Regions from separate parts of the Arthrobacter sp. K41 genome, predicted to be linked through region 1. Evidence: riboswitches for the same ligand, from Rfam matches in the RefSeq annotation. Region 1 holds a riboswitch; each other region holds the start of a gene.

Region 1 (10,052 bases):
CGATCACCAGTACTTTTGCGTTTTTCAGCCGCCGCTGCCCCAGCGCGCCGATCTCGGGAATGATGAGGTGCCGCGAGTAGCGCTCCACCTCGCCAGGAGTGAGCGCACCCGCCGGTTCAACCAGGGGATCCAGTGAGACAGCCGAAACATTTGCCGTGAATGACGAAGCCATACTTCAATGTATGCCCCGGGATACCGCCGGGTCATATTACCCCGAAGTAGAGTGGGGGTAACTGCAAGGGAAAGAAGGACAACTGTGGTCCACGAAGCACGGGCTGACCGCCCGTCCGCAGCCGAACCCCAAACCGCTTCGCGCCCCGCGGGGCAACGGTCCGCCCGGCTTCCAAGGGACGAACGGCGAGCACAACTTCTTACCGCAGCACAGGAAGTCTTTGTTGCCAACGGTTATCACGGCGCCGCCATGGACGAAATCGCCGAAACCGCCCATGTCAGCAAACCTGTCCTGTACCAGCACTTCCCCTCGAAGCGGGAACTGTACCTTGCCCTGCTCGAGAGCCACCTGGCGTCCCTCACGGAACTGATGCTGGGAGCGCTGAACTCCACCACGGACAACGACGAACGTGTTCAGGCCGTGATGCGCGCCTATTTCCAGTTCATCGCCAACGATGACCAGGCCCACCGGCTGGTTTTCGAATCAGACCTCATTAACGATCCGGACGTCAGCTCGCGGCTGGAAACCTTCAACCGGACGTTTGCCGATGCCATTGCCCACGTCATCGCGGAGGACACAAAGCTCCCCCACCTGGAGGCAGAGCTGCTGGGACGCGGGCTTGCCGGGATGGCGCAGGTCAGTGCCCGGTACTGGCTCGAAACAGACGGGAACCTGGACCTGGATGTGGCCAGTGACCTCATTTACCGTTTAGCTTGGCGCGGAATCTCTCGCTTCCCCAAAGAGTCCTAGACTACAAATAAGACATAAACCGAGAAACGTGAACGGCTGGGAGGCCCCTGTGGAAATTAAGATCGGCGTGCAGAATGTTGGCCGCGAGATTGTGCTGGAATCTGTCCAGGACGCAGACTCCGTAGCCAAAGTTGTGGAGGAAGCCATCACCAGCGGCGGCGAACTGCGGCTCAAGGATGACAAGGGACGCCTGATCATTGTTCCCGGCAAGGCCCTCGCCTACGTCGAGATCGGAGCCGAAGAAGTCCGCCGCGTAGGTTTCGGCCAGTTCTAGTCCCGAGCCCCGGCCCGGGGCCGGCATTCCAAGGAGAGGCATGCTTTCGCTGACCATCGTGGTGCTGGTAACAGCAGCTGCAGGTTTCATCGTCTGGGCCAATGACAAACGGCACACAAAATACGGGGCAGTCCTTCCCGCCGCCGTCAGCGTGGGTGTGGGGGCTGTTACCTGGATCATTTTGATGGCTGCGGGCTTCGGTTACCGGCCGGGAATGACGTGGCTGCCGTGGGTCCTCCCCATTATTTTGGGTACTGCGGCGGCGGTGGCCGTTGTCCTCTATCTGGGACGCACAAGGGCCAGGCAGGACCTGGAACGGCTTACTGCCGCCCTAAAGCTCTAACCGGACCGCAATACTGTGGCCACTGCCCGGGGCAGTGGCCACAGGCGGTTAAGAGCCGGCGGGATGCTTCTTAGGCTCGGCAACCGCCTGCAGCGCGGCTGCAGCTTCACGTACTGCCTCGGCCGCGCGCACGTCGCGGGCCGTGACCTCTCCCCCGGCGTCGTGGGAGGTATACCGGAGGTACACCAGGTTGTACCGCCACTCCAGGTCAGGGTGGTGGTTTTGCTCCTCGGAGAGGCGCCCGACGGCGGCAATCAGCTCAAGCGCTGCAGCCGCCGTCGGCAGTTTGTATGCGGTCACCAGCGCACCCCCGCTGTACTGCCAGTCCGGCAGGACCGCCAAGGCGTCCTCGAGCCGCTCGGGAGAAAGAACGTCCTTGCCGGCCATAGCTGCTCCTTGCCTGGTGGCCGGCGCCCGCAGCACCAGGGGGAGGCCTAGAGGAACTCGGCCCGGCCCTCCATGGCCGAGGACGCCAGTGCATGTTCGCGGCGCGGTATCCTGCCGGCCGCTTGTGCCAGCCTACCGGCGATCACCGCGTGTTTGAAGGCTTCCCCCATCAGGGCAGGATTCTGTGCCCGGGTCACGGCCGTGGCCAGCAGGACGGCGTCGCAGCCCAGTTCCATGGCCAGGGCCGCGTCCGAGGCAGTGCCGATGCCGGCGTCCAGAACCACCGGCACTGAGGCGCGGGCGACGATCAGCTCGATATTGTGCGGGTTAAGGATGCCCAGTCCCGTGCCGATCGGTGCCCCCAGCGGCATCACGGCAGTGGCCCCGAGGTTCTCGAGCCGCAGGGCAAGGACAGGGTCGTCGTTGGTGTACGCAAAAACCTTGAATCCCCTGTTGACGAGCTGCTCCGTGGCGTCCACCAGTTCGACGGCGTCCGGCAGCAGGGTCTGTTCGTCGGCAATGACTTCCAGCTTCACCCAATCTGTTTCCAGCGCCTCACGGGCCAGTTCGGCGGTCAGCACGGCGTCCCGGGCAGTAAAGCAGCCGGCCGTGTTGGGCAATACGCGGATGCCGTGGTTCACGAGCAGCTGGAAAAGTGAGCCCGTTTCCGCGGTGGAGTACCGCCGCATGGCCACGGTGGTCAGGGCGGTTCCGGAGGCCAGGAGGGCCGCCCCCAGGCCGTCAAGACTGGGGGCACCGCCGGTGCCCATGATGAGCCGGGAGGTCAGCGCGACGCCGTCGATCACCAGCGGATCGTCCTGGCCGGTTGAGCTTGAGGTGGTGATGGTTTCGGTCATGGTGTCAGCCTCCCTGCACGGCCGTGACGAGCTCGACTTCGTCGCCGTCCGCGAGCGCGGTGGCGGACCACTGGCTGCGCGGCACTACCTCGGAGTTGTGCGCGACAGCCACGCCAAGCTTCCGGCCGTCGGTGGCCTGGCCGGTGGCAGCGAGGGGGCGTCCGGTGACCTCGCTGACGAGCGCGCTGATGGAGGCGCCCTCGGGTACAAGGTGCCGGGTTCCGTTCAAGGTGATGTTCATGCTGTTTCCTTTTGGCGTAAGCGGTTGGTGGACGGGTAGCCGGAGCGGGAGAAACGGCCAGGGTTGAAGGCCGCCCACCGCGGGTCCGGCCCGCCGTCCAGGAGGTCCCGGCAGACGGCGGCAGCCGCCGGAGCCAGCAGGACTCCGTGGCGGAAGAAGCCGGTGGCAATGATGAGCCCGGCGACATAACGGGCGTCCCGGCCGGCCGGCCCGGACGCCGCGGGTACCCGCCCGAGCAGCGGTGCGTTGTCCGGCGTTCCGGGGCGGGCCCGGGCGGTGGCTTCCAGCAGTTCAAGTTCGGCGACGGCGGGGACCAGCACCAGCGCGTCCCGGAGCAGCTGGTATACGCCGCCGGCGGAAACGGCATCAGCGGCCGAGGGGGCATCCTCGCGCTGGGTTGCCCCGACCACCACTGTGCCGTCCCGGCGCGGGACGATGTAGACCGGGACGCCGTGCACCAGCCCGCGGACGGTGGACGTGACCAGGGGTTGCACATGCTTGGGAACGGCAAGGCGCAGGATGTCCCCGTAGACGGGCCGCAGCGGCAGATGCAGATTGCCGGGCAGTGCTTCCAGCGCTGCCGCGTGCAGCCCGTTCGCCACCACCGTTTCGGCGGCCAACACGGCACCCCCGCCTGCCAGGCGTACCCCGGCGACCCTTCCGTTCTGCCACAGCAGCCCGGCCGCGCGGGCAGGGACTGCATAACCGTCGACGGCGCCGGCTGCTGCGGTGCCGTGCCCTGCGGCGCGGCCCCTGCTCCCGCCTCCGTTACCCGCACGCCCGCCGGCCAGGGCGGCCTGCAGGCAGGCCACCAGCAGCCGCGGATCCACCTGGTGGTCCGCCGGGGTGTCCAGTGCACAGGAAATCCCGGGACTGAGCAGCGGCTCCCGCTGCCGCGCTGCCCGGACGGTGAGCGGTTCAACGGAGAGGCCGTTCGCCTGCTGGACTGTGCGCAGGTCCATCAGGGCGCGGCGGTCCCCGGCGTCGGCTCCCACGGCGAGGGTCGGCGTCGTAATGTATCCCGGATCTGTCCCTGAAGCTGCAGCGAGGCCGGCGGCGAAAGCCGGCCAGCGTACGGAGGCCTCCAGCATGAATTCCAGGAGGTCCTCCTCCTGGTAGTGCAGCTCGCTCACCGGAGCCAGCATTCCTGCGGCAGCCCAGCTCGCCCCCGACCCCGGCGCGTCGTCGATGACCACCACTGCGCGGCCGGAGCGCTGCGCCTCCCACGCGATGCTGTGGCCGATGACTCCGCCGCCGATGACGGCGACGTCGGCGTGGACGATGTTGTCCGCCCGCCCGGACGGCGCGTCCGGGCGGGCGCCTGAAGGTGCGCCCATGTGTCTCCTTCCCTACGCCGGCATTAACCGGATCAGGTCAAGCGGTCGGCTCTGACGCCCTCTCAGCCCGGCGCTTTGTGACAGCTGCCGCGGGCTCCCGCAGTACGAGGCCAGTGTAGAGGAACTAGGCTTTCCTCCATGAATGTGTCCCACACCCCTGCCGCCGGCACTGACGTCCTTGGCAGCGCGAAGATCAGCAACGGCCTTCACGCTGCCCGCCTTTATCTCTGCACCGATGCGCGCACGGACCGCGGGGATTTCGGGGATTTCGTTGATGCCGCTTTTTCCGGTGGCGTGGACATCATCCAGCTCAGGGACAAGAACATCGAGGCATCCGAGGAGCTCGAACTGCTGGCCGTCCTCAAGGAAGCGGCAGAGCGGCACGGCCGGCTTTGGGCCGTCAATGACAGGGCGGATATCGCCGTATTGTCCGGTGCCCCGGTGTTCCATATCGGCCAAAAGGACCTGCCCCTCGAGGCTGCGCGGACCCTGCTCAACGGCAATGCCGCCATTGGCCTCTCCAGCCACAGCCCGGCGCAGGTGGACGCCGCCCTGGCTGCAGCCTCGGCTCCGGCGGGCTTGGATTACTTCTGTGTAGGCCCGGTTTGGGCCACCCCCACCAAACCGGGACGGGCCGCGGTAGGGCTCGACCTGGTGAAGTACGCCGCAGAAGCTGCGCGGACGGCCGGCCTGGAAGGGCAGTCCGACGACGGCCTCCCCTGGTTCGCGATTGGGGGCATTGACCATGGCAACGTGGAGCAGGTGGTGGCTGCAGGCGCGCGCAGGATCGTGGTGGTCCGCGCCATTACGGAAGCTTCCGATCCGGCAGCGGCCGCCGCTGCGCTGCTCGCGGCGCTGGACGCCCGGAAGCCCTGACTTCGGGCGCCAGAGCGGCGGCGTCCGCGGCGGGATCAGCCAAGTGCGGCGATCCGGGCACGGCGCCTGCATTATGGCCGGAATTCGGACTAGGCTGATTTTCGTGTCACACCATCGGCTGGCTCCCAACGTCCACGAGCACAACAACGCGCTCGAGGCGGCCCTGAGCGCCCTGCGGACCGAGCTGGAGTTGCCGGGCGCCTACCCGGAGGACGCGGTGGCTGACGCAAAGGCGGCCGTCGAGTCCCTGCAGCTCCCCAGCCATGACCTCACCGGCATCGAATTCATCACCATCGATCCGGCGTCGTCGACGGACCTGGACCAGGCCCTGTTCATCGAGCCGGACGGCGACGGCTACCACGTGCTGTATGCCATTGCGGATGTGCCCGCCTTCGTGGCCCCCGGCGGGCCCCTGGACGCGGAAACGCGCCGGCGCGGCCAGACGTTCTATGCCCCCGACGGGCGGATCCCCTTGCATCCGGAGGTCATCAGCGAACAGGCCGGAAGCCTCCTCCCCGGCCAGGACTGCTCCGCGTTCGTCTGGGACTTCCGCCTGGACAGCGCCGCCGGGGTGCAGTCCGTAGCGGTAAAGCGGGCCCGGATGCGCAGCCGCGCGAAGCTCAGCTACAAGGGCGTGCAGGCCGAGCTCGACGCCGGCACCGCGGCCCCGGTGCTGCTGCTCCTTAGGGAGGTGGGGCTCAAGCGCGTGGAGCTGGAGCGGGCCCGCGGCGGCGCCAGCCTGAACATGCCGGAACAGGAGATCGTCCAGCTTCCCGACGGCGGCTACCGGATTGCCGCCGCTCCCCAGCTTCCGGTGGAGGACTGGAACGCACAGATATCCCTCATGACCGGAATGGCTGCGGCCCAGCTCATGCTGGCGGGGAAGGTGGGCATCCTGCGCACCATGCCATCCCCGGACGAGCGCTCCCTGAATCACTTCCGGCTGCAGACCGAGGCCTTGGGCAAGCCTTGGGACGGTGAAGTCAGCTACGGCGAATACCTGCGGAGCCTGGACCCGACGGAACCCCGCCAGCTGGCCATCATGCACTCCGCCGGCATGCTGTTCCGGGGCGCCGCCTACACGGCCTTTGACGGGTCCGTCCCGGAGGACGCGGTGCAATCGGCCATCGGCGCCGCCTATGCGCACACCACCGCCCCGCTGCGCCGGCTGGTGGACCGCTTTGTGCTGGTGATTTGCGAGGCTTTGAGCAGCGGCGGCGAAGTGCCGGGATGGGCGAGGGAGGCCCTTCCGTCCCTGCCCGAGATCATGGCCGGCTCCGACCAGCTGGCATCCCGGATGGAGCGCACGGCCCTGGATACCGTGGAGGCGGCCCTGCTGGTCAACCACGTGGGGCAGGAGTTTGATGCCATTGTCATCTCCGGGTCCAAACCGCAAAAAGAGAACGGCAGGAACGGCAACGGCAACGGGAAGAACGGCAATGGCAACGGCGGTTCGGGGATCGTCCAGATCGCAGATCCGGCGGTGACTGCCCGCTGCGCCGGCGAACTGGAGTCCGGCACCAAGGTCCGGGTCCGCCTGGTCTCCTCCGATATCGCCACGCGGGAAGTCCATTTCGAGCTCGTCGAGTAGCGGCGGCACGGCCCGCAACTACGGCCCCTGGCGGCCAAAGCCGGGAATCGGGCTGTTGCGGCTAGACTGAAGAAGTAGAAATGGATGCCCGGTCGTTGATTTCCTTGATTTGAAACCAACAAGCCCGCCCCTACGCGATCTTGAGATACACCCGTTGGTCACCAGTGCCAGCAATTAGATAGCCCGCGATCGGCTTCCACTGGAATTGCGTGTGCGCCCGAGCGTGCTCCGGAACAGCCTTGCGGCCGGCCCGTTGAGCAGGCAGCGCCATTGCCCAAATGAATAAGGAAACTCCCCAGTGAGTGAATTGCATACCCACCAGCTTCTGACCGACGAGACCGGCACCGAAGTTATCGAGCCCGAAGAAACCATCATCTCGGACGAGTTGCCCCACGAGATCGAGGAAAAGTCCTTCGCGGACTACAACGTCCGCGCTGACATCGTTGAATCTCTGGCCGACGCGGGAATCACCCACCCGTTCCCCATCCAGGCCATGACCCTGCCGGTTGCCCTGTCCGGCCACGACATCATCGGCCAAGCCAAGACCGGTACCGGCAAGACTCTGGGTTTCGGCATCCCCGCCCTTCAGCGCGTGGTGGGCCAGGACGACCCGGGCTATGAGAAGCTGGCCGTTCCCGGCGCGCCCCAGGCCCTGGTGATCGTGCCTACCCGTGAACTTGCCGTGCAGGTGGCCAACGACCTGCAGACAGCGTCTCGGAAACGCAACGCCCGCATCGCCACCATCTATGGCGGCCGTGCCTACGAGCCCCAGGTGGAGGCCTTGACGAAGGGCGTGGAGATCGTGGTGGGCACGCCCGGCCGCCTCATCGACCTCTACAAGCAGAAGCACCTGAGCCTGAAGAACGTCAAGATCGTCATCCTGGACGAAGCTGACGAGATGCTCGACCTCGGCTTCCTGCCCGACGTCGAAACGCTCATTGCCGGGACCCCCGCTGTCCGCCAGACCCTGCTCTTCTCCGCCACCATGCCCGGCCCGGTCATCGCCATGGCCCGCCGCTACATGACCCAGCCCACCCACATCCGCGCCGCAGATCCGGACGACGAGGGCCTGACCAAGCGCGATATCCGGCAGCTGATCTACCGTGCCCACAGCATGGACAAGACCGAAGTGGTGGCCCGCATCCTGCAGGCCCGCGGCCGCGGCCGCACCATTATCTTCACGAAGACCAAACGGACCGCGGCCAAGGTGGCGGAGGAACTCGTGGACCGCGGCTTTGCCGCCGCTGCCATCCACGGCGACCTGGGCCAGGGCGCCCGCGAACAGGCACTGCGTGCCTTCCGCAACAACAAGGTGGACGTCCTGGTGGCCACCGACGTCGCCGCCCGCGGCATCGACGTGGACGACGTCACCCACGTGATCAACTACCAGTGCGTGGAAGACGAAAAAATCTACCTGCACCGCGTCGGCCGCACCGGCCGCGCGGGCAACAAGGGCACCGCCGTGACCTTCGTCGACTGGGACGACATGCCGCGCTGGGGCCTCATCAACAAGGCCCTGGGCCTCAGCGTGCCCGAGCCCGTCGAAACCTACTCCTCCTCCCCGCACCTCTACGAAGACCTGGACATCCCCGAGGGCACCAAGGGCCGCCTGCCCCGTGACAAGCGCACCCTTGCCGGGGTGGATGCAGAGGTCCTCGAGGACCTGGGCGAAACCGGCAAGAAGAACAACAGCCGCGGCACCCGTGACGGCGGCCCGTCCCGTGAGCGCGACGGGCGGGACCGCACCAGCCGCGGCCGTGACAGCAGGGGCGGAACCCGCGACGGCGGACGCACCGGCGGTGACTCCCCAGCCCGCACGGGCGAGCGCCGCCGTCGTACCTCCGATGCAGCTGCAGCCCCCGCTGCCGCCGGCGACGTACCCGCCGCTGCCCCCGCTGCAACCGAGGGCGAGCAGCCCTCGCGTGCCCGCCGTTCCCGGACACGTACCCGCCGGCGCAACGGCGAGGTAGTGGCCGGCAGCGACACCGCGGCACAGCATGGCAGCACCGAGGCCTAATCCCCTTCATGACTGACACTGTCTGGGCGCCGGACGGCAGCAGCCTGGTGGTACACGCGGACAACGCGGAGTTCCTCCCCTCGCTGCCGGACGGCGCCTTCACACTGATATACGTGGATCCGCCGTTCAACACCGGCCGCCCACAGCAGCGCCAGCAGACCACCATGGTGGCCAACGCAGGCGGCACCGGCGACCGGGTGGGTTTCAAGGGGCGCTCCTACGACACCGTCAAAGGGGCGTTGCACCGCTACGACGACGCGTTCAGCGATTATTGGTCGTTCCTGGAACCGCGGCTCGTCGAGGCCTGGCGCCTGCTGGCTGAGGACGGCACCCTGTACCTGCACCTCGACTACCGCGAAGTGCACTACGCCAAGGTGATGCTGGACGCCATCTTCGGCCGGGAATGCTTTCTTAACGAGATCATCTGGGCCTACGACTACGGCGCCCGTGCCAAGAACCGCTGGCCCACAAAGCACGACAACATTCTTGTGTACGTGAAAAACCCGGCCAAGTACCACTTCGACAGTGCCGAGGTGGACCGGGAACCCTACATGGCTCCCGGGCTTGTCACCCCCGCCAAGCGGGAACTGGGAAAGCTGCCCACGGACGTCTGGTGGCACACCATCGTCTCGCCCACCGGCAAGGAAAAAACCGGCTACCCCACCCAGAAGCCGGAAGGCCTGGTCCGCCGCGTGGTGGCGGCCTCAAGCCGGCCCGGTGACTGGTGCCTGGACTTCTTTGCGGGCTCCGGCACGCTGGGAGCCGTCGCCGCAAAGCTCGGCCGGAAGTTTGTGTGCGTGGACCAGAACCAGCCCGCGATCGACATCATGGCCAAGCGCCTGGGTGCGCACGCCGAGTTCAGCTCGTTCCCACCCAACTAGCTCGCATTAGATGTCGTTTTGACCGCTCAAAACGACATCTAATGCCAGTCAGATGGGTGGGCGGGAGCGGTCAGGGGCGGACGACGGCGGTCCCGGTCCCCATGTCCTCGATGCGGGCCAGGACCTCGGGCGCCGTCAGGTTTTCGCCGAGCAGGTTGGGTTTGCCGGTCCCGTGGTAGTCGGACGATCCGGTGATCAGCAGGTCATGCCGGGCGGCGAGCCTGCGGAGGAACCCGCGGCCGTCCTCGGAGTTGTCCCGGTGGTCGATCTCCAGGCCGGCGAGCCCGGCGTCAATCATCTCCTGATACACCTGCTCCCCCACGATG
Region 2 (10,052 bases), on a different contig from region 1:
TGGTGGACGCCGCCCACAACCCCGACGGCGTCAAAGTTTCCGCGGCTGCCCTTCAGGAGGCCTTTACCTTCACCAGGCTTGTCCCGGTGGTGGGCATCCTCAAGGAGAAGGACGCCGAAGAGATTTTGCGCCAGCTCAAGGAATCCCTGGGCGGGATGGCGGAGGAGTTCTGCTTTACGCAGTCCAATTCACCGCGCGCCGTGCCGGCAGCCGAACTGGCCGAGCTCGCCATCGATCTCGGCTTCGGCGAAGACAACGTGCACGTAGCGGAGAAACTCGATGACGCCCTGGAGTGGGCTGTGGAACGCGCCGAAGCGAACGACGACCTTTCCGGCGGCGTTCTGGTCACAGGCTCCATCACACTGGTGGCCGAGGCCCGCATCCTGCTCGGGAAGACGGAGGCATAGCCGATGGCGAAGCTGACCAAAGCCCAGCGCGAATGGCGGCCGGGCATGCCCAGGAAGCGGCGCTCCACCAAAGTGATGTTCGCGTCCACCGTGCTGCTCCTGGAAGCCTTTGTTATGTTCTTCGCCACCCTGGCGGTGTTCGGGCTTCGCCGCGGGGAGTTCCCGCCCGCACTCATCCTCGGGGTGGGAATCGGCCTGAGCGTGCTGATGATTGTGGCCTGCGCCTTCCTCACCAAACCGTGGGGCATTGGGCTTGGCTGGATCCTGCAGCTTGTCCTGATCCTCACCGGCATCTTCGAGCCTGCCATGTTCCTGGTGGGTGCCCTGTTCGCAGCAGCCTGGTGGTACGGGATCCGTACCGGAATCCGGCTGGACCGGGAAGCCGGTGAAAGGGCCCGCGAGCAGGCGGCCTGGGAAGCGGCCCATCCGGAAGAGTCCGCGGGGCCCGGCCAGCAGCCCCCGTCCCCCTAAACAAAGTCACCGTAGACTTGACCCGAAAACCTCTACCAACGCATTGGAGCAGTTGTGACTACTGAGCGCACCCTCGTCCTGATCAAGCCCGACGGCGTCGCCCGCAACCTCACCGGGGCCATCCTGGCCCGGATCGAAGCCAAGGGCTACACCCTGGCGGAGCTGAAGAAGGTGGAGGCATCCCGTGAGCTGCTGGAGCAGCACTACGAGGAACACGTGGGCAAGCCCTTCTACGAGCCGCTGGTCGAGTTCATGCTCTCCGGTCCGGTGGTGGCAGCCATCTTCGAAGGCCACCGCGTCGTCGAAGGCTTCCGCGCCCTGGCCGGCACCACTGACCCCACTACGGCCGCCCCCGGCACCATCCGCGGGGACTTCGGCCGCGACTGGGGCGTGAAGGTCCAGCAGAACCTGGTGCACGGCTCCGACTCCACGGACTCTGCCGAGCGCGAGATCAAGATCTGGTTCCAGGGCTAACAGTCCGGGACGACAGATAAGGCCGATGTTCTTCGCGAACATCGGCCTTATCTGTCACCTCGCTTGGCTGGGCTGCAGCGTCAGAAGCCCGAAGTTCCGGCGAAAACCTGGATGAAGGCGAAGAAGATGGTGGCAATGACCGCCACGTAGAGCAGTGCGGTGATAATCCACCCGGAATCGCCCAGGATCCGGGCCGCGTTGGCCGGCACCGGAATAACCCCGGCGGTGATGTTCCGGATGGTCACCCAGACGAACAGGGGAATCATCGCCGCCCAAACGATCATGCAGAACGGGCACAGCACGTGGATGTCGTAAAGGGCCTGCGACCACAGCCACACCACAAAGACAAAGCCGAGCGTGACGCCTGCCTGCAGTCCTGCCCAGAACCAGCGGGCAAAGGTGGCTCCGGCCAGCAGTCCCATGCCCACCGTGATAACTACGGCGAACGCGACGATCCCGATGAACATATTGGGGAAACCGAACAGAGAGCTCTGCCAGGTCTGCATCACCTGGCCGCAGGAGATCCAGGGATTTACGTCGCACACGGTGGTGTGGTTGGGGTCCTGAAGCACTGCAAGCTTTTCCAGGACCAGGGTCCCCGAGGCGAGCCAGCCGATGACTCCTGTGATGACCAGCAGCCAGCCGAAGGGCTTGTTCCGTGTCATCGCCGGCACAGCACCTGCTGTCCTCCCGGCCGGGTCCGCGTCCTGGTTCAGGCTCCGTTCCTGTGCAGGGGTGCTGCTGAGGGGGGAGATGCTGGGCATTGGTGTGGCGTCCTTTTCATCCGGTGCTCCTTGCCTGATTGTAACGCCGGAGGCTGGAAGGAAGGTCCAGGCGGACGGGAACAGCCGGCGGATCCGGTGCTGCCTCCGACGTGATTTAGTCCGGGTATGAGAGAATGATGGTGGCTGGAAGCCGATCCACATTCGGACTCCGGTCCGGTGGCTTGTTCCCAAGACCGCCAATGACGAGCAGGGCAGGCATCGGTCTCACCGACGCAGTCTCCCGCGACTCCATTGCGCGGCACCTGGTTGTGGCACGTAGAACAACGGGTTTCAGAACATCCCACCGGCCCCCACGGGCTGCCGCACCCCACTGCCGGTGCGAACCTGGGGGTATCCACTTGACTTCTGTCAACGCCTGCGGGTCTTGACAATATGTGCCCCAATGGGTGCCGGATGTGGCGGTACGTCAGGGGCAGGAGTGTTGCCACATATGGATAATGAACAAGTTTCAGCCGTTAACGACGAAGCATCGGCCGCGGAGGCAGACGCTGCCCCCAAAAAGGCTACGAGGACCCGCCGGAAGGCCGCTCCCAAAGCCGAGGCCCTGACTCCGCCAACGGACCTTCCCGCAGAGGGCGCCGCCAGCGCTGACCCTTCCGCAGCTGCCGCCGTCGAAGTGGAAGCGGATGTTGTGGAATCCGGCGCTTTGGAGGCCAAAGCTCCCGTCCGGCGGACGCGTGCCCGGAAAAAGGTAGAAGCAGCGGAACCGCTCCCCGCCTTCGCCGAAGACGCAGAACCCGAATCAGCAGCCGTTAACTCCACGCCGGACACCGGTGCTGATGCCGGTGCAAGCGCCGGGACCCCTGGGCTCGACGCCGCGGAGCCGGCCGCCGAAGTCGTTGAAACGAAGCCCGTCCGGCGCCGCCGGGTTGCCACGCGCAAGACCTCCGCGCCTGCCGTCGCAGTGGAACCCCCAGCCGCAGCGGCAGAGCCGGCAGGGGAACCCGCCGCTACCCAGTCACCCGCAGATCTCCCGGCAGCCGTAACTCCGGCCGGCGCTGCTGAGGCAGCCGCTGCAGTGCCCGCAGCAGCAGTCCGGCCGAACGCACCAGAGGCCCCTGCAGAAGAAGCTGCAGAAGAGCCAGCCCCCGAACCGGAGGCCGCACAGGCTGCTCCCAACATTGAGGCACCGCAGGCAGCCACCGCGGAAACGGCGCCCGCGGCTCCTTCCAGCCCCTTCGGTTCCCTTTTCATGGAACCCGCTTCCCCCACCTCCGTGCTGTTCCAGGCGCCGGACCTGAGCACCGTGGTGCGTCCGGCTCCCGCAGTAGCGGAAGAGGTTGGAGAGGACGACGCCGAGGACGGCGATGCGGAAGACGCCAACGGCCGCCGCAGGCGCCGGGGACGGGGCCGCCGCGGCCGCAGCCGCCTCGGAGAGCGGGAAGCCGACACCGACCTCGAAGGCAGCGAAGATGTTGACGGAGATGTCCCGGACGACGCCGACGAGGAGTCCGCGGGACAGGTGGAGGAAGGCGTCACGTCCCGCCGTCGCCGCCGCCGCCGCCGTGGCGACCAGGACCTCGAACTGACGGGTGGGGGAGACGACGATCCGCCCAACACGGTTACCCGCGTGCGCGCACCGCGCGCCGTGACTGAACCGGCCGTCAGTAACCGCGTCACCAGCGTCAAGGGATCCACCCGGCTGGAGGCGAAGAAGCAGCGCCGGCGCGAGTCGCGTGACACCGGCCGCCGCCGCACCGTCATTACCGAGGCCGAATTCCTTGCCCGCCGCGAGTCTGTCGACCGGCAGATGATTGTGCGCCAGCGCGACGACAGAATCCAGATCGCCGTCCTCGAAGACGGCGTCCTGGCCGAGCATTTTGTGTCGAAGACCCAGCAGGATTCCCTGATCGGCAACGTCTACCTCGGCAAGGTCCAGAACGTGCTGCCTTCCATGGAAGCCGCCTTCGTGGACATCGGGCGCGGCCGGAACGCCGTCCTTTACGCCGGTGAGGTGAACTGGGAAGCCGTCAACCTCGAGGGCAAGCAGCGCCGTATCGAAAATGCGCTCAAGTCCGGTGATACCGTGCTGGTCCAGGTGACCAAGGACCCCGTGGGACACAAGGGCGCACGCCTGACCAGCCAGATCTCACTCCCCGGCCGCTACCTGGTGTTCGTTCCCGGCGGTTCCATGACCGGCATCTCGCGCAAACTGCCCGACGTAGAACGCAACCGCCTCAAGCGCATCCTCAAGGACCGGCTCCCGGAGCAGGCGGGCGTCATCGTCCGCACCGCCGCCGAGGGAGCGTCCGAGGAAGAGCTGACACACGACATCAACCGCCTGCGCGCGCAGTGGGAAGGCATCGAAAGCCAGTCGAAGTCCACCAAGATCCTTGCTCCTGAGCTGCTGTACGGCGAACCGGACCTCACCATCAAGGTGGTCCGTGACGTCTTCAACGAAGACTTCTCCAAGCTGATCGTTTCAGGCGAGGAAGCCTGGGACACCATCGAGGCGTACGTCACCTATGTGGCGCCGGACCTGGTGGGACGCCTCGAAAAGTGGACCAAGGACCAGGACATCTTCGCTGCTTGGCGCATTGACGAGCAGATCCACAAGGCGCTGGAGCGGAAGGTCTTCCTCCCGTCCGGCGGTTCGCTGGTGATCGACCGCACCGAAGCCATGACCGTGGTGGACGTCAACACCGGCAAGTTCACCGGCAGCGGCGGCAACCTCGAAGAGACGGTGACCAAAAACAACCTCGAGGCTGCTGAAGAAGTGGTCCGCCAGCTCCGCCTCCGCGACATCGGCGGCATCATCGTCATCGACTTCATCGACATGGTCCTTGAATCCAACCGCGACCTCGTTCTGCGCCGCATGGTGGAATGCCTGGGACGCGACCGCACCAAGCACCAGGTTGCCGAAGTGACCTCCCTTGGCCTGGTGCAGATGACGCGAAAGCGGATGGGCACCGGACTCCTGGAAGTCTTCGGCGAGCAGTGCGAAGCGTGCGCCGGCCGCGGTGTCGTCACCCATGACGACCCCGTTGAGCACCGGCGGGCCAACATCGTAGCCGCCGAACACCACGTCCAGCGGACCGACAGCCGGCCGGAACCCCGCAGCGAAGGCCACCGCAATGACGCCCCGCGCATCGACAGCAGCCAGGCCGGCGTGCGTCCGGACCGGAAGCGGCGGCGGGGCCGTGGCGGCCAGCAGCCCGAGGTTGCCCCCGCGCCTGCCGTGCCCGTCCACACAGTCCAGCCCGACCCCACTGACGCTGAGCGGCACGCGAAGGCGGAAGCCACCCGGCTGGCCCTTGCCAACATCGCCGCCGCCGCGCATGCAGCCCACTTGCACGACGACGAAGTGGCCGCAGCCAGGCTGGCTGCCGCGGACCATTCCGCGCCCGCCCCTGCTCCGGCTCCCGCAGTGGAAACAAACCGCGACGACGATGCGCGCCCGGCCGCCGTGCTGACCTTTGGCGGCGAGAAGGTGGTGCTGCCGTTCGTGGACCACGCTGAGGAGCAGCCGCAGAAGCCCGCACTGACCCTGGACCGGCTTGCCGAAGCGTTCGCCCACCTGGGCCAGCCGGCGCCCGCACAAGCGGAGCCTGAGCAGACCGAACCGGAGCAGAAACCGGCGGAGCGCGTGGAGCCGGTACAGCCGGCCCGCGTGCCTGCTGCAGCCGCTGCCGGGGAACCGGCGAAGGACTACACGGACCACACGCTGGAGCAGTCCCGGCAACGGCGCCCGCGGCGCAACCGCAGTGCCAGCCGCGCCCAGGGAGCAGCCAACGAAACCTCCGTGCAGCATCACGAAAGCGTGGCGGCAGCCAGCACAGGGCATACCCACGAGGCAAAGGCTCCGGCGCCGGCCGGTGCCGGCGGTGCCGGCCTTGAAAAAGCGTCAACAAAGCCCGCAGAGGCGCCCATCATCCTGGGCGTAGGCGTACCGGCCTCGGAGCTCTAGCCGGAGCGCTCACGGGCACGTACCGGCGCGTTTCAACAAGTCCCCGTTCAGTGGACAAAACCCCATGAAGTTCCAGGGGATTTGTCCACCGGGCGGGGACTTTTGCGTGCAGGGCCCGCAGGGCGGGATGCGGAGCTGCGCGCCATCAGCGTGCGGCTTCGGGTCGCAATGTGTCACCTTCAGCCTGGGGCGGGCAAAAAAGCTAGGCTGGGGAACCGACACGGGGTGCCGCGCAGAGAGCCGGCTGAGATTCAGACCCGTTGAACCTGTCCGGTTAGCACCGGCGAAGGGATGTCCTTTGTCTACGACTCTTGTAATGCCCGCAGCCACCCCTGGACCCGCCACTGCGCCGGCATTGCCGGGCCGGCAGGTACCCAGGGTCCTGTCCATCGCCGGCTCGGATCCTTCCGGCGGTGCCGGTATCCAGGCGGATTTGAAAAGCATCGCGGCCCTCGGGGGGTACGGGATGGCAGCCATCACTGCCCTCACAGCCCAGAACACGCACGGAGTAAGGTCCGTTCACGTGCCCCCTGCAGCATTCCTGGCAGAGCAACTCGACGCCATCAGCGACGACATCACCATCGACGCCGTGAAAATCGGAATGCTCGGCAACGCCGACGTCATTGGAACGGTGGCGCAGTGGCTGCAGAAGGTGCGGCCCGCCGTCGTGGTCCTGGACCCAGTTATGGTTGCCACCAGCGGCGACCGGCTCCTGCACGAGTCTGCCGAAACGGCCCTGCGCGAACTCCTGCCGCTGGCACACCTCATCACCCCCAACCTCGCGGAGCTCGCCATGCTTGTGGGCGGGCAGTTGCAGGACAGCTGGGGCGGCGCGCTGGACCAGGGCCGCGCCCTCGCAGCCGCCAGCGGCGCAACCGTACTGGTCAAGGGCGGCCACCTGGACGGCAACGAGTGCCCGGACGCGCTGGTCAACACCCTGGGCCTGCTGTCCCATGAAGTGGTGGAGGTGCCAGGGGAGCGGCTTGCAACGACGAACAGCCACGGCACAGGCTGTTCGTTGTCCTCTGCAATGGCCACCGCCCAGGCGCGGCTGGGGGACTGGGAAGCGTCACTCCGGGAAGCCAAGCCGTGGCTCGCCGGCGCGCTCAAGGCCTCGGGAACCCTGGAGGTGGGGACAGGCAACGGGCCCGTGCATCATTTCCACCACCTGCAGCCGGTGCCGGCGGAAGGCAGCTTCGCGGCGCAGCTGCGGCGTGAGGCGCAGCCGGACCTGGAGGATATCTATGCCCTCGGCTTCATCCGCGACCTGGCTACGGGCAGCCTTCAGGAGCACCAGTTTGAGTACTACCTCGCGCAGGACGCCCTCTACCTCAACGGCTATTCACGGGTTCTGGCAAGGGCGAGTTCGCTGGCGCCCACCGAGGCGGAGCAACTGTTTTGGGCTGCTTCGGCCGGGCAGTGCCTGGAGGTCGAGTCGGAGCTTCACCGCTCCTGGCTGGGCGCGCGCTCGGTCCTGCCCCGGCTCGGCCCCGTCACCAAGTCCTACGTTGACCACCTGACGGCGGCCTCGGCGTCGGGCAGTTATGCGGTCCTCGCGGCGGCAGTCCTGCCCTGCTTCTGGCTGTACGCCGAGGTAGGCGCCACGCTCCACGCCCAGTTTGTTGCCGCCGGTGAACCTTCCGCGCACCCTTACGCGGAGTGGCTGCGCACCTATGCCGACGAAGACTTCGCCGCCGCCACCCGCAGGGCCATTGCCATAGTGGATGAAGCGGGACGCAGGGCCTCCGCTGCCGAGCGGCCCGCCATGATCACGGCATTCAAACAGTCCTGCCGCCTGGAAGTGGACTTCTTCGACGCGCCGCGCCTCCATGCCTGACACCGTGGCCGCGGCCTTGCCGGTAGTATGGTGGGGCACGGTCCCGAGGCCGGGATTCAGCAGTGGTACTTATCACAGCCAGCCCGCCGGAACCAGCCTCATTTGCGGCCGAAGCCAAAATTAGCGTATTCTGGATCTTCGGTGCTTACGCCAACACTTGGGTTATGACCCCACGGCGTTGAGGCACAGCGAGAAACCAGGCTTTTATTGGCCGGTTCCGCACGCAAATTTTGTAATAAACGTCGAGAGAAGTGAGTTCCCAAGTGGTGTACGCGATTGTCCGCGCAGGCGGCCGCCAAGAGAAGGTTTCCGTTGGAGACTTCGTTACCCTTAACCGCGTCGCCGGTGGAGCTGGCAGCACTATCCAGCTGCCCGCACTGCTCCTGGTTGATGGTGACAAGGTCACCACCGCCGCTGCTGACCTGGCCAAGGTAACTGTTACGGCTGAGATCCTGAACGACCTCCGTGGTCCGAAGATTGTGATCCAGAAGTTCAAGAACAAGACCGGTTACAAGAAGCGCCAGGGTCACCGCCAGGAACTGACCAAGGTCAAGATCACTGGTATCCAGTAACCTTCGTTACTGTTCAGGTTTTTCAGCAGATCCCCAGAATTTAGAGGCAGGCATTTCAAATGGCACATAAAAAGGGCGCGAGCTCCACTCGCAACGGTCGTGATTCCAACGCTCAGTACCTCGGCGTGAAGCGCTTCGGCGGCCAAGTCGTCTCCGCAGGCGAGATCATCGTCCGCCAGCGTGGCACCCACTTCCACCCGGGCGCCGGCGTTGGCCGTGGCGGCGACGACACCCTGTTCGCACTGACCCCGGGAGCCGTTGAATTCGGCACCCGCCGCGGTCGTCGCGTCGTCAACATCGTTGCTGCTGCAGCTGCAGAGTAACAAACAGTTCTGAAGCGGTGGAGCGGGCCAGTTGGTCCGCTCCACTGTTCTTTTAACCGCATTACAATCGTCTTGGCGCCCCGCGGCGTCCAGGAAACAGCATTGAGGAGAACCACGTGGCCAGCTTTGTAGACCGGGTAGTACTGCACGTATCCGGCGGTGCCGGCGGTCACGGATGCGTCTCCGTCCACCGCGAAAAGTTCAAGCCGCTTGGCGGTCCCGACGGCGGCAACGGCGGCAATGGCGGCGACGTGATCCTTCGCGTTGACCACCAGACCACTACCCTCCTTGACTACCACCACGCACCCCACCGCCACGCCACCAACGGTGGCCCGGGCATGGGTGACTGGCGTGGCGGCAAGAACGGCGAAACCCTGATACTCCCCGTCCCTGACGGCACCGTGGTCAAATCCAAGGACGGCACGGTCCTCGCGGACCTCGTTGGTGAAGGCGCCGAATACGTAGCCGCAGCAGGGGGCATCGGCGGCCTCGGCAACGCCGCGCTCTCATCACAGAAGCGCAAAGCACCCGGGTTCGCCCTGCTCGGTATCGAGGGCGAGTCCAGCGACATCGTCCTGGAGCTTAAGTCGATCGCCGATATCGCCCTGGTGGGCTTCCCGTCCGCCGGCAAGTCCAGCCTCATCGCCGCCATGTCCGCGGCCAGGCCTAAAATTGCTGACTATCCTTTCACCACGCTGGTTCCCAACCTCGGCGTGGTCCAGGCCGGTGACGTGCGCTTCACCATCGCCGACGTTCCTGGCCTCATCGAAGGCGCCAGCGAAGGCAGGGGACTGGGCCACCACTTCCTGCGCCATGTTGAGCGTTGCGCCGCACTGGTCCACGTCCTTGACTGTGGCACCCTCGAGTCGGACCGGGACCCACTCGCCGACCTCGCGATCATCGAGGCCGAACTGGAAAAGTACGCCGTGGACATGAGCTACGCCGGGCAGGACGGGGAAGTTGTTCCGCTGAACCACCGCCCCCGCCTCGTGGCGTTGAACAAAGTGGACCTGCCCGACGGCAAGGACATGGCCGAGTTCGTCCGCCCGGAACTCGAATCCCGCGGCTACCAGGTGTTCGAGGTGTCGGCCACCAGCCATGAGGGCCTCCGCCAGCTCGGCTTCGCCATGGCCGGCATCGTTAAAGCTGCCCGCGAGGCAGTGGCCGCCGCGCCGCCCAAGGTCCAGCCGGCCGTGTTGCGGCCCCGGGCCGTGAATGAATCCGGATTCAGGATCCGCCGCGAGGAAAAGGGCCTGGAGCCGCTGTTCCGCGTCCT
Region 3 (10,052 bases), on a different contig from region 1:
GTCCGTGGCGGCCAGGCCGAAGAGGACGTCGGCCACGGCGTCGCTGGTCATTTCCGCGGCAGGGGGGAGGTCCAGCTCCCCGGCTGCCGACTGGGCGGCTGCCCGGAGCGCCTCTTCGAAAGGCCTTTCGAGCAGGCGGCGGACCTGGATGAGGCCCGGCTCCCACTCCCACTCATCACTGACACCTTCAAGGCCGGAGTAGTGCAGCTCGTAGAGGGAGAAAAGTGCCAGCTGGACGTCGTCGTCGCCGATGATGTCGGTGGCCGTGCCCAGCTGTGTCACCACCAGCCGGCGCAGTTCCTCAACGGCGGGGGAGCTGTCACCGGCCCCGGCTGTTGCTGCCAGGACCCGGAACAGGGCGGTGCTGATGGGACCTCGGGGTTCAGGGATCTTCATGATTGCTCCTTCGGGCGGCAGCGGTGCTGCCGGGTGCTTGGCCGTCGACGGTGGCGGTTTCGGTCAGGGCGGTCGTTCAGGTTGCGCCGCGGCTGCGCCGCGGGGTGGTCCGGGGGGCCAGCAGGATGGCGAGAATGATCATGGTCGAACCCAGGGCCAGGTGGAGCCAGTTGTCGGCGCCGTTGAGTGGGATAAAGTTGGCGGGAGTTTCGTCCCCCACCAGGAAGCCGTAAAGCCAGAGAACCAGGTACACGACGCCCCCGTAGATCAGGAAGCTTCGTGCCTTCTGGTGGGTCCGGGCCAGCAGCAGTCCGGCCGCCCCGAAGGCAAGGTGCACGATATTGTGAAGGACCGACACCTGGAAGAGGTTCAACAGCAGGGCTCCGGAGCCGTGTCCGGCCATGCCCAGGGAGTCGTAGTTGCTGGTGATCCCGGGGACAAACCCCAGGACACCCACCAGCAGGAAGAGGGCGCCGGTTACGAAGGCAGCCTTCTGCAGGCCCGTCCTCGCGCCGGTGGCCCGGGTGCTGACTGTCATGACCTGTCTCCTCAAAAGCCTGGAGACAACATAGTAAGCATGGTTACTAATAAAAGCTAAGTGCGCCTGCCGGTGCTGCTGCCCGCCGGCCACTGCCGGCAGCGTCCGCGCAGCCGGCGGGCTCACCCTTCCGGGACGATCCACACGTAGGGGTTTGGCTGGTGCCCGCCGCGGCGGCCGTGCTCATACCCCTGCTGCCAGGCCTTTCCGACGGCGGATACCAGTTCAGCCAGCAAAGGATAGTAGGGGTGGTCGGGGCCGATGTAAATCATTTCTTCCTCGGCCTTGTCCACCGCTGCCCGCACCTGGTTTTCGGCTGTATTACCGAGCATGGCGCCCCCTCCTGTTTGGAACTTCCGCCACCCGTCTCGAATGTACTCCCGGCATCCAAGGGGAGTCCATCGCCCTGGTTGGGAACCCGCGTCAGTCCGTTCGCATGGAGCTGAGGATCTCGCGCAGCGCCTGTACCACCAGGTCATGGTCCTGCACCTGGGGAAGCCCTGAAACAGTGACCGTAGCCACCGCTCCCACTCCGGCGACATATACCGGGAACGAGCCGCCATGTGCCGCATACCGGCGCTGATCAAACCAGCCCTGGTCTTCGATCCGTCCGCCGCGGGTCCGGGCGCGCAGCCCCACCAGCAGGGAGGGCACCTCGTACCGGGCCGCCGTTCTCTGTTTGGCGCGGATCCAGTGCTCGTTGTCCGGGGTGGCCCCCGCCAGGGCGACATGGAACAGGACCTGCTCACCCTTGGTGATGTCTATCGCGATGGGGAACTGGCCCTCCTTCCCCAACTCCACAAGCAGCAGCCCCAGGTTCAGTGCGTCGTCCATGGAAAAGCCTGGAAACTGGAGCTCCCGGATTTCGCCCTCTATCCGGGCGATAAGAGCCTGCAGCGATCCCTCCGGCTGGACGGCATCCGAATCCGGATCGAACTCAGTCACATGCGGTGAATTGGCGGTCATGGCCCACAATCTACCCTTCCTCAGGTGTAAACTGGACCCCGCCCACAAGGGCAATTATTTACTCACAGAATCATTCAACGACAGGGGAGCGCCGCCGTCGGGCATCACTGGCCAAGCCAGGAGCCGCAGGTGGGCGCTGAGAGTGCGGACAGCCGCAGACCCTCGAACCTGATCCGGTTAGTACCGGCGCAAGGGAGTCGAGTTCTCGAAGCTCCGCAGTGGTTTGCCGCTGCGGTTCTTTCCCCTCCTGTTCCTCAGGAGGATCGCATGGCAACTACAGCAATCAAGAAGACCACCAGCAGGTCCTGGCGCGTTGTGGACATCGTGGTGGCGGCGTTGATCGCCATCGCAGGCGGCGTCATTTTCTGGGCGTGGTCCCAGGGTGCCGCAGCAGTGTCTGCGCCGATGAACGCCCTTTACCCGCCGCTTACCGGACTGATCGCCGGCGGCTGGATGATCCCGGCGGTGCTGGGCATGCTGATCATCCGCAAACCGGGCGCCGCCCTGTTCTGCGAAACCGTGGCAGCCACCGGTGAACTGCTGATGGGTTCGCAGTACGGTGCCTCGGTGCTGTTCTCCGGCTTCGTCCAGGGCCTGGGTGCGGAAATCATTTTCGCGATTTTCGTGTACCGGAAGTTCAACCTGCCGGTGTCCCTCCTCGCCGGTGCTGCTGCCGGGCTGTTCTGCGGCCTCAATGACTCCTTTGCTCCCTGGGGCTGGAACATTGCCTACTCGGGCGGCGACAAGCTTGCGTACATTATCTTCACCGCGATCTCCGGTGCCGTCATCGCCGGGGCGCTGTCATGGATCGCCACCCGCGGCCTGGCCAGGACCGGTGTCCTGAGCTCCTTTGCCTCGCGGAAGGCAGCCACGGAGCCGGTTTTCTCCTGATGACAGCGCCTTCCGTCCACGGCGCGTCCGTGGCGGCGCGCCCGGCTGCCGTCACCGCGCGCGGCTGGGGCTGGCGGCATGCCGGGCGTTCCAGGCCTGCTGTCCGTGCCCTTGACCTGGACATCCGGCCAGGGGAGCGCGTGCTCCTGCTTGGCCCGTCCGGAGCCGGCAAGTCCACGTTCCTCCATGCGTTGGCGGGGGTGCTGGGGGATGCGAACGACGACGGCGAGGCCGGCGACTCCGACGAGTCGGGTTCGCTGCTGGTCGACGGCGCCTCCCCCCGCGATCAGCGCGGCCGTGCCGGGTTGATGCAGCAGGACCCGGAGACACAGGTGGTCCTGTCACGGGTGGGGGACGACGTGGCCTTCGGTGCCGAGAACCTTGCTGTGCCCCGGGACCGTATCTGGACCCGGGTGCACGAGGCTTTGGACGACGTCGGGCTGTCCCACCTGCCGCTGGACCATCCAACGTCTGCACTGTCAGGCGGCCAGAAACAGCGGCTGGCCCTGGCCGGCATCCTTGCGATGCGGCCGGGGCTGCTTCTCCTCGACGAGCCGACAGCCAACCTGGATCCCGCCGGGGTGGTGGAGGTGCGCGACGCCGTCGGGCGCTGCCTCGACAAAACCGGAGCAACCCTGGTGGTGGTGGAGCACCGCGTCTCCGTCTGGAAGGACCTGGTGGACCGCATTGTGGTGCTGCAGCCCGGTTCTTCGACCGACCCGGGGGTGCTCCTGGACGGGCCTCCGGACCAGGTTCTCGGCGAAGCCCGGAGCATGCTCATTGAGGCCGGGGTCTGGGTGCCCGGGTATGTTCCGGCCACCCGCCCACGCACGGCGGATCCGGCTCCCGGCTCCGGGGACCTGCTGCTTGCCGCCGAAAACCTGGCCGTATCCCGTGAACGTGCCCGCCGCAAGGGCTTGCGCAAACTGCCGCCAGTACCGGTCCGGCAAGGCATCTCGGCGCAGGTCCGGGCAGGGCGGGCGCTGGCCATCACCGGACCCAACGGCGCAGGAAAGTCCACCCTTGCGCTGACCCTCGCCGGGCTGCTGGAGCCCGTTGCCGGGAAAGTTTCGGCCACCCTGGCGCTTAGCCGTGGGGCGGGAATCGACCCGTACAAGTGGAAGGCGGAGCAGCTGATTGAACGCATGGGCACCGTTTTCCAGGAACCTGAGCACCAGTTCGTGACCGGGAACGTGCTGGACGAACTGCGCTTTGGTCCGCGCCACCTCGGGCACGGGGAAGAGCGGGTGGATGAGCTGCTGGAGCGGCTTCGGCTCACCGAACTGGTTGATGCGAACCCCTACACACTTTCGGGCGGCGAGAAGCGTCGGCTTTCCGTAGCAACGGTCCTGGCCGCGCATCCGCAGGTCCTGATCCTGGACGAACCCACCTTCGGGCAGGACGCCAACACGTGGGCTGAGCTGGCATCGTTCCTCTCTGAACTCCTGGACGCCGGCACAGCCGTGCTATCCGTGACCCACGATGCTGAGTTCACGGCGGCGCTGGGTGGAACGGAACTGCGCCTGGCAGCAGAGCCGGTAGTGCGATGAGACAGGAGCTGAACCTGCGCGGCAACAGTGCGCTGCTGACCCGGGCCAACCCGCTGAGCAAGTTCGCGGCCGTCTTCCTGATCACCGCCGTCCTTGCACTGTCCATTGACTGGGTTTCCGCTTCCGTGGCGCTGGCGTTCGAGTTCCTGCTGTTCCCATTGGCGGGCCTCACCCTGACGCTGCTGTGGCAGCGGGGGTGGCCGCTGATCCTTGCCGCAGCCGTAGGCGGCTGGAGTACCTCCATCCTGGCGGTGGACAGCGGAAAAACGCTGATCGACGTCGGCATCTGGACCATGAGCGAGGGGTCGCTGGAGCTGGGGGTCGGGTTTATGCTGCGTGGCCTGGCAATCGCGCTCCCGGCGGTGCTGTTGATGAGCTGCACTGACCCCACGGACCTGGCCGATGCGCTGGCGCAAAAAGCACGCCTCCCGCACCGGTTCGTGCTGGGGACTTTGGCCGCCATGCGCCTGGTGGGGCTGATGGCGGAGGAATGGCAGACCATCGGCATGGCCCGGCGGGCCCGGGGCGTAGGTTCCCGCGGCAGTGCCCTGCAGCGGGTAAAGGCCACGATGGGGCAGAGCTTCGGTCTCCTGGTTCAGGCCATCCGCCGTGCCTCAAGGCTGGCCGTGACCATGGAGGCGCGTGGTTTCGGCGGCGGGCGGCGGACGTGGGCGCGGGAATCCACCTACAGCGGGCTGGACCTGTGCGTGCTCGGTGGAGGCGTGCTGATGGCCGGCGCGGCCTTTGCTGCGGCCGTCTGGGCGAGCACGTGGAACATGGTGTGGCTGGGGAGCTGAGTGGTTTGCCCTGCTGTCCTACACATCAAACGTTCGGGCCGCCCGCAGGAGGCTGACTGCAGGGCGCCAGGTCAGACGCAGGAGTGGTTGTAGTCGAATTTGCGCGACACGAACTGGGTGAGGATCACGTGGCCGCCGGCGGTCAACGGCGGATTTGAGCAATTGGCTTTGGCGCCGGTCAGCGTCCGCGCACCGGCCAGCCAGCCGGGCAGGTAGTAGAGGCTGCTCGAGCTGCTGACGGTCCCCGCAATCCGGCCCCATTGGAGGCCGGTGGAATAGATTCCGACTCCCTTGACGTTGATGCTGTGGAAGAAATCCGCCATGCCCTCCAGCACGGCGCGGTTCGCATCCTTGTCCGTGGCGGACCAGCTGTTTTCGATTTCCACGTCAAGCCACCAGAAGTAGTCCGAGGGGTTGGTAATGCCGCGGATGTAGGCGTCGTCGAACGCCTTCGCGTAGCCGTACATGTACGCGCACGCCTTCCCGTAGTCCTTGTCTTCGCAGGAGCCATAGGGGTTATGGACGGCGGATCCGATGGGGTACTCGTTGCTGGTTGGCCACCACGAGCCGCTGCTTCCAGGGTTGGCGGTGTTGACGTAAAGGGACACTTTTGGCTGGGGCGTGATGCCGGATGAGGCTGCCGCCCACTCCAGTTGCTCTTCAAGGCATGGGTTTGTGTTGTTCGCCAGACCGTTGTTCACGCCAACGATGGCAAAAGCCTGGCCAACCGGGAAAGGCTTGCCGCATTGTGGCCAGGAGATATCGTTGCCCAGCGTCGACTGCGTGCCTTCCCCGGGGGAGGGAGCCGCGGAGGCGGGCCAGGCTGGAAGCAACAGCAGGACAGCGAACAGCAGAGCCGCCAGCCCTAGTGCCGCTTCAGTTCCCTGGGTCCGGTTCATTGTCACCTTCGCCGCCTTCGAAAGAAGAGGATTTCTCCAGTTTCCTCCGGTTAGGCGGGCAAGGTCAACAACCGTTGGAGCGGACTTCTATCGCATGTAGTGGGTAAACGCTCTCCCAGAGGCCGCGGCTGGCTACTAAATAAGCCCTCGGTAACTCATTCATGATATATTTTTCGGCATGACGCAGGAAACTACTGAACACGTTGCCGCCATGCTCCGGGATGCCCGGGGCGAGAAAGGCTGGACGCAGGGCCAGCTGGCAGCCGAGCTTGGAACAAGCCAAAGTGCCATCGCACGGATGGAACAGGGCAAGCAAAACCTGAGCCTGAAAATGATCCAGCGGCTGGAGGCAATCTTCGGCCGGAGCATCGTCAACGTGGGAAAACCGCAGATGACGCACCTTCGGGTGGAAGGCGGCCAGACGCTGTCCGGCGCCGTGGACGTCAACAGCAGCAAGAATGCCGGCGTCGCCCTGCTGTGCGCAAGCCTCATTAACAGGGGGACCACTGTTCTTCGCCGCCTCGCGCGCATTGAGGAAGTGAACCGCATCGTTGAGGTGCTCAGCAGCATCGGAGTCGAGTGCACCTGGCTCAACGACTCCGATCTCCAGCTCCGCAGGCCTGCCGTCCTTGACCTGGAGGCCATGGACGTTGAGGCCGCCCGCCGCACCCGCAGCGTCATCATGCTCCTGGGGCCGCTGCTGGATGAATCCTCGCAGTACCGGCTCCCCTATGCGGGCGGCTGCGACCTTGGCACGCGCACAGTTGAACCGCACATGCAGGCACTGCGCCAGTTCGGGCTGACAGTGGAAGCTACCGCAGGGTTCTATTCCGTGCAGGCCCCCGAAGCCGACAGCCGGGACCGTTCCTTTGTGCTGACGGAGCGCGGCGATACTGTCACCGAGAACGCCATCATGGCAGCGGCGCACCGCGAGGGAACAACCGTGATCCGCAACGCCAGCCCCAACTATATGGTGCAGGACCTCTGCTTCTACCTCCAGATGCTGGGCGTGACCATCGAGGGCGTCGGCACCACAACTTTGAAGATCACGGGACGTCCCATGATCGATGCGGAGATTGAGTATTTCCCGTCGGAAGACCCAATTGAAGCCATGAGCCTCATCACCGCCGGCATCGTGACCAACTCTGAAGTGACCATCCGCAGGGTCCCCATCGAGTTCATGGAAATTGAGCTGGCTACGCTGGAGCAGATGGGCCAGCAGCTGGAGATTTCCGGCGAGTACATGGCGCGCAACGGACGGACCCGTCTAGTGGACGTGACCACCAAGCCGTCCGAGCTGCACGCGCCGGAGGACAAGATCCATCCGATGCCTTTCCCCGGGCTTAACATCGACAACCTGCCCTTCTTCGCAGTCATAGCCGCCAACGCCAGCGGCCAGACCATGATCCACGACTGGGTCTACGAAAACCGGGCCATCTACTTGACCGAGCTGAACCGGCTGGGTGCCCAGGTTCAGCTGCTGGACCCCCACCGGATCTACGTCAACGGGCCCACCAAGTGGCGCGCGGCGGAGGTTGGCTGTCCGCCGGCACTGCGCCCCGCAGCCTGCCTGCTGCTGGCCATGCTCGCGGCCAGGGGCGTGTCCGAGCTGCGGAACATCTACGTCATCGAGCGCGGCTATGAGGACCTGGCCGAGCGGCTGAATGCCATCGGGGCAAAGGTGGAGTACTTCCAGGACTAAGCATTCACGCTTCGTCATGAAGTCCTGAGGACCGTCCAAAAACCTTTACCTGCCGCAGAATGTGTGTATGCGTACATTCGGCGTTGAGGAAGAGCTCCTGATCGTTGACCCGGAGAGCGGGGAGCCGCTCGCCCTCGCTGATGCCCTGCTTTCCGGCCGCAGGGTGGCTGCCGACGACGCCCCGGATGACTTTCGGGACCTCGAAACGGAAGACAAAACCGTTTACGACGACGACGGGATGGGCTTGAGTGCCGAACTTAAGCTGGAGCAGATTGAGACGCAGACGCGGCCCTGCCTGGAGTACGGTGTGCTGCTGGAACAAATCCGGGCAGGGCGGACGCTCGCTGACAACGCTGCCAGGCAGAACAATGCCCGGGTGGCGGCATTGGCCACCTCGCCCCTCGGGTTGTCGAGCCATACCACTCCCGATCCCCGCTATGCCAGGATGCTGGAACGATTTGGCTTGACCGCACAGGAGCAGCTGACCTGCGGCTTCCACGTCCACACCTACGTTGAGTCCCCTGACGAGGGCGTGGCCGTGCTGGACCGGATCCGGGACAAGCTTGCGGTCCTGACCGCTGTCAGTGCCAACTCGCCTTTTTGGAACGGACTTCAGACCGGTTTCGAGAGCTACCGTACCCAGGCGTGGAACCGCTGGCCCACTGCCGGTCCAGCCGGGATCTATGGGACCTATTCTGCCTATCGCCGCGTGGTCACCCGGCTGCTGGACAGCGGAGTCATGCTGGACGAAGGGATGCTCTACTTCGATGCCCGACTGTCACGGAACCACCCCACTGTGGAGGTCCGTGTGGCAGACGTTTGCCTCCGGGCCGAGGATGCAGCCCTTCTTGCCGTTCTCGTCCGTGCGCTTGTGGAGACGGCGGGCCGTGAGTGGCGCCAGGGCATCGATCCGGCGCCGGTGCCCACCGTACTCTTGCGGATGGCCTCCTGGCAGGCCAGCAGCGGAGGACTCAGCGGAGAGCTGTTGGACTTCGGCTCCTTCCGGCCGGCGCGCGCCGCAGACGTAGTGCGTTCACTGGTGGACTATCTCGCGCCGGTATTGCAGGAGCAGGGCGAGCTTTCCCTTGCCCGGCAAGGGGTGGAGGACGTCATTGCCCGTGGAACTGGGGCAGCTGAACAGCGCCGCATCCGCGACAGAGCTTTGGCCGCTGCAGCACCTGAGGATTTGGGCTTCGGCGCAGTGGTGAGGCATGCGGTAGAGGTGACGATGCGTGGCACCCTGGATCTGTCGAAGGTCGAAGAAACGCCCGATCTGCTGCGGGTCCGTCAGCCCTAGTAGGCGGGAAGGGCAGCAGGGCGTCCTCGAGGACCAGCTCAGCTGTGAAGCGCGGGTCACAAGTAACGGGTTCGTGCCATACTCGGCGGGTGACGGCCTCGTATTCCTTTGAAGCAGAACTTTGGCTGTACCCCGGTGAGGCAGGATGGCATTTTGTGACCCTGCCTCCGGACATCGCTGATGACATCCGGGTCCGCGCTGCAGGTGCCGGGACGGCATTCGGCTCGATCAAGGTCACCGCGAAGGTCGGAGAGCACTCCTGGCAGACCTCGCTGTTCCGGGACACCAAGAGCGATTCCTACCTTTTGCCGGTGAAGAAGGAGATCAGGGACAAAGCGCAGGTCGGTGCAGGTGACGGCATTGCCGTCCAGCTCTCCGTATAGGCTAAATCTGCTTCAGCGCCTGTTCGAGGTCGCCGATCAGGTCGTCCACGTCCTCCAGCCCCACGGATAGCCGCACCACGCCGTCGCTCAGGCCGATGGCTGCGCGGCCCTCCGGACCCATCGCGCGGTGAGTAGTGGTGGCGGGGTGGGTAATGAGGGACTTTGAGTCGCCCAGGTTATTGGAGATATCGATGATGCGGAGGCCGTCCAGCAGCGCAAAGGCAGCCTCCTTGCCCGAGCGGGCACCCGTCGTCGCCAGTTCCAGGGTCAGGACCGTCCCGCCGGCACTCATCTGCCGGGCCGCCAGCTCGTACTGCGGGTGCGACTTCAGGAGCGGGTACTTCACCCAGCTCACGGCAGGCTGCTGTTCCAGCCATTCGGCCAGCTGCAGGGCTGACGCCGAGGAGTGGTTGACGCGGAGGGCCATTGTTTCCAGGCCCTTGGTAAGCACCCAGGCGTTGAAGGCGGACAGCGATGGACCGGTGTGGCGCATCAGCTGCTTGACCGGGCCGTCAATGAATTCCTTGGTGCCCAGGATGGCGCCGCCCAGCACCCGGCCCTGGCCGTCGATGTGCTTGGTGCCGGAGTAGACAATCACGTCGGCGCCGAGCTGGCCGCAGCGCTGCAGCAGGG

The links. Region 1 has a riboswitch for thiamine pyrophosphate ahead of AC5RTE_RS13045 (FAD-dependent oxidoreductase). Riboswitches for the same ligand answer to the same signal wherever they lie in the genome.
Region 2: it holds a riboswitch for thiamine pyrophosphate, as region 1 does, so the genes downstream of both, thiD (bifunctional hydroxymethylpyrimidine kinase/phosphomethylpyrimidine kinase) here and AC5RTE_RS13045 (FAD-dependent oxidoreductase) in region 1, are expected to answer to the same signal.
Region 3: it holds a riboswitch for thiamine pyrophosphate, as region 1 does, so the genes downstream of both, AC5RTE_RS16460 (ECF transporter S component) here and AC5RTE_RS13045 (FAD-dependent oxidoreductase) in region 1, are expected to answer to the same signal.

Annotation. Positions count from the first base shown of each region.
Region 1 covers NZ_JBNHEW010000005.1:101,041-111,092, forward strand. The annotation lists gene moeB (molybdopterin-synthase adenylyltransferase MoeB) at 1-172, opposite strand, end outside; gene AC5RTE_RS13015 (TetR/AcrR family transcriptional regulator) at 257-922, shown strand; gene AC5RTE_RS13020 (DUF3107 domain-containing protein) at 972-1,196, shown strand; gene AC5RTE_RS13025 (hypothetical protein) at 1,237-1,539, shown strand; gene AC5RTE_RS13030 (4a-hydroxytetrahydrobiopterin dehydratase) at 1,588-1,926, opposite strand; gene AC5RTE_RS13035 (thiazole synthase) at 1,974-2,783, opposite strand; gene thiS (sulfur carrier protein ThiS) at 2,788-3,024, opposite strand; gene AC5RTE_RS13045 (FAD-dependent oxidoreductase) at 3,021-4,361, opposite strand; TPP riboswitch at 4,354-4,472, opposite strand; gene thiE (thiamine phosphate synthase) at 4,500-5,237, shown strand; gene AC5RTE_RS13055 (RNB domain-containing ribonuclease) at 5,341-6,828, shown strand; gene AC5RTE_RS13060 (DEAD/DEAH box helicase) at 7,127-8,845, shown strand; gene AC5RTE_RS13065 (DNA-methyltransferase) at 8,854-9,726, shown strand; gene AC5RTE_RS13070 (PHP domain-containing protein) at 9,797-10,052, opposite strand, start outside.
Region 2 covers NZ_JBNHEW010000001.1:602,415-612,466, reverse strand. The annotation lists gene AC5RTE_RS02910 (bifunctional folylpolyglutamate synthase/dihydrofolate synthase) at 1-407, shown strand, start outside; gene AC5RTE_RS02905 (DUF4233 domain-containing protein) at 411-878, shown strand; gene ndk (nucleoside-diphosphate kinase) at 933-1,352, shown strand; gene AC5RTE_RS02895 (vitamin K epoxide reductase family protein) at 1,433-2,116, opposite strand; gene AC5RTE_RS02890 (Rne/Rng family ribonuclease) at 2,568-6,044, shown strand; TPP riboswitch at 6,256-6,353, shown strand; gene thiD (bifunctional hydroxymethylpyrimidine kinase/phosphomethylpyrimidine kinase) at 6,361-7,881, shown strand; gene rplU (50S ribosomal protein L21) at 8,145-8,453, shown strand; gene rpmA (50S ribosomal protein L27) at 8,513-8,776, shown strand; gene obgE (GTPase ObgE) at 8,893-10,052, shown strand, end outside.
Region 3 covers NZ_JBNHEW010000009.1:54,217-64,268, forward strand. The annotation lists gene AC5RTE_RS16440 (iron-containing redox enzyme family protein) at 1-396, opposite strand, end outside; gene AC5RTE_RS16445 (DUF4383 domain-containing protein) at 473-934, opposite strand; gene AC5RTE_RS16450 (hypothetical protein) at 1,057-1,266, opposite strand; gene AC5RTE_RS16455 (heme-degrading domain-containing protein) at 1,358-1,900, opposite strand; TPP riboswitch at 1,973-2,113, shown strand; gene AC5RTE_RS16460 (ECF transporter S component) at 2,168-2,791, shown strand; gene AC5RTE_RS16465 (ABC transporter ATP-binding protein) at 2,791-4,341, shown strand; gene AC5RTE_RS16470 (energy-coupling factor transporter transmembrane component T family protein) at 4,338-5,138, shown strand; gene AC5RTE_RS16475 (glycoside hydrolase family 25 domain-containing protein) at 5,210-6,037, opposite strand; gene AC5RTE_RS16480 (UDP-N-acetylglucosamine 1-carboxyvinyltransferase) at 6,216-7,739, shown strand; gene AC5RTE_RS16485 (glutamate--cysteine ligase 2) at 7,807-9,036, shown strand; gene AC5RTE_RS16490 (DUF1905 domain-containing protein) at 9,126-9,419, shown strand; gene AC5RTE_RS16495 (O-succinylhomoserine sulfhydrylase) at 9,421-10,052, opposite strand, start outside.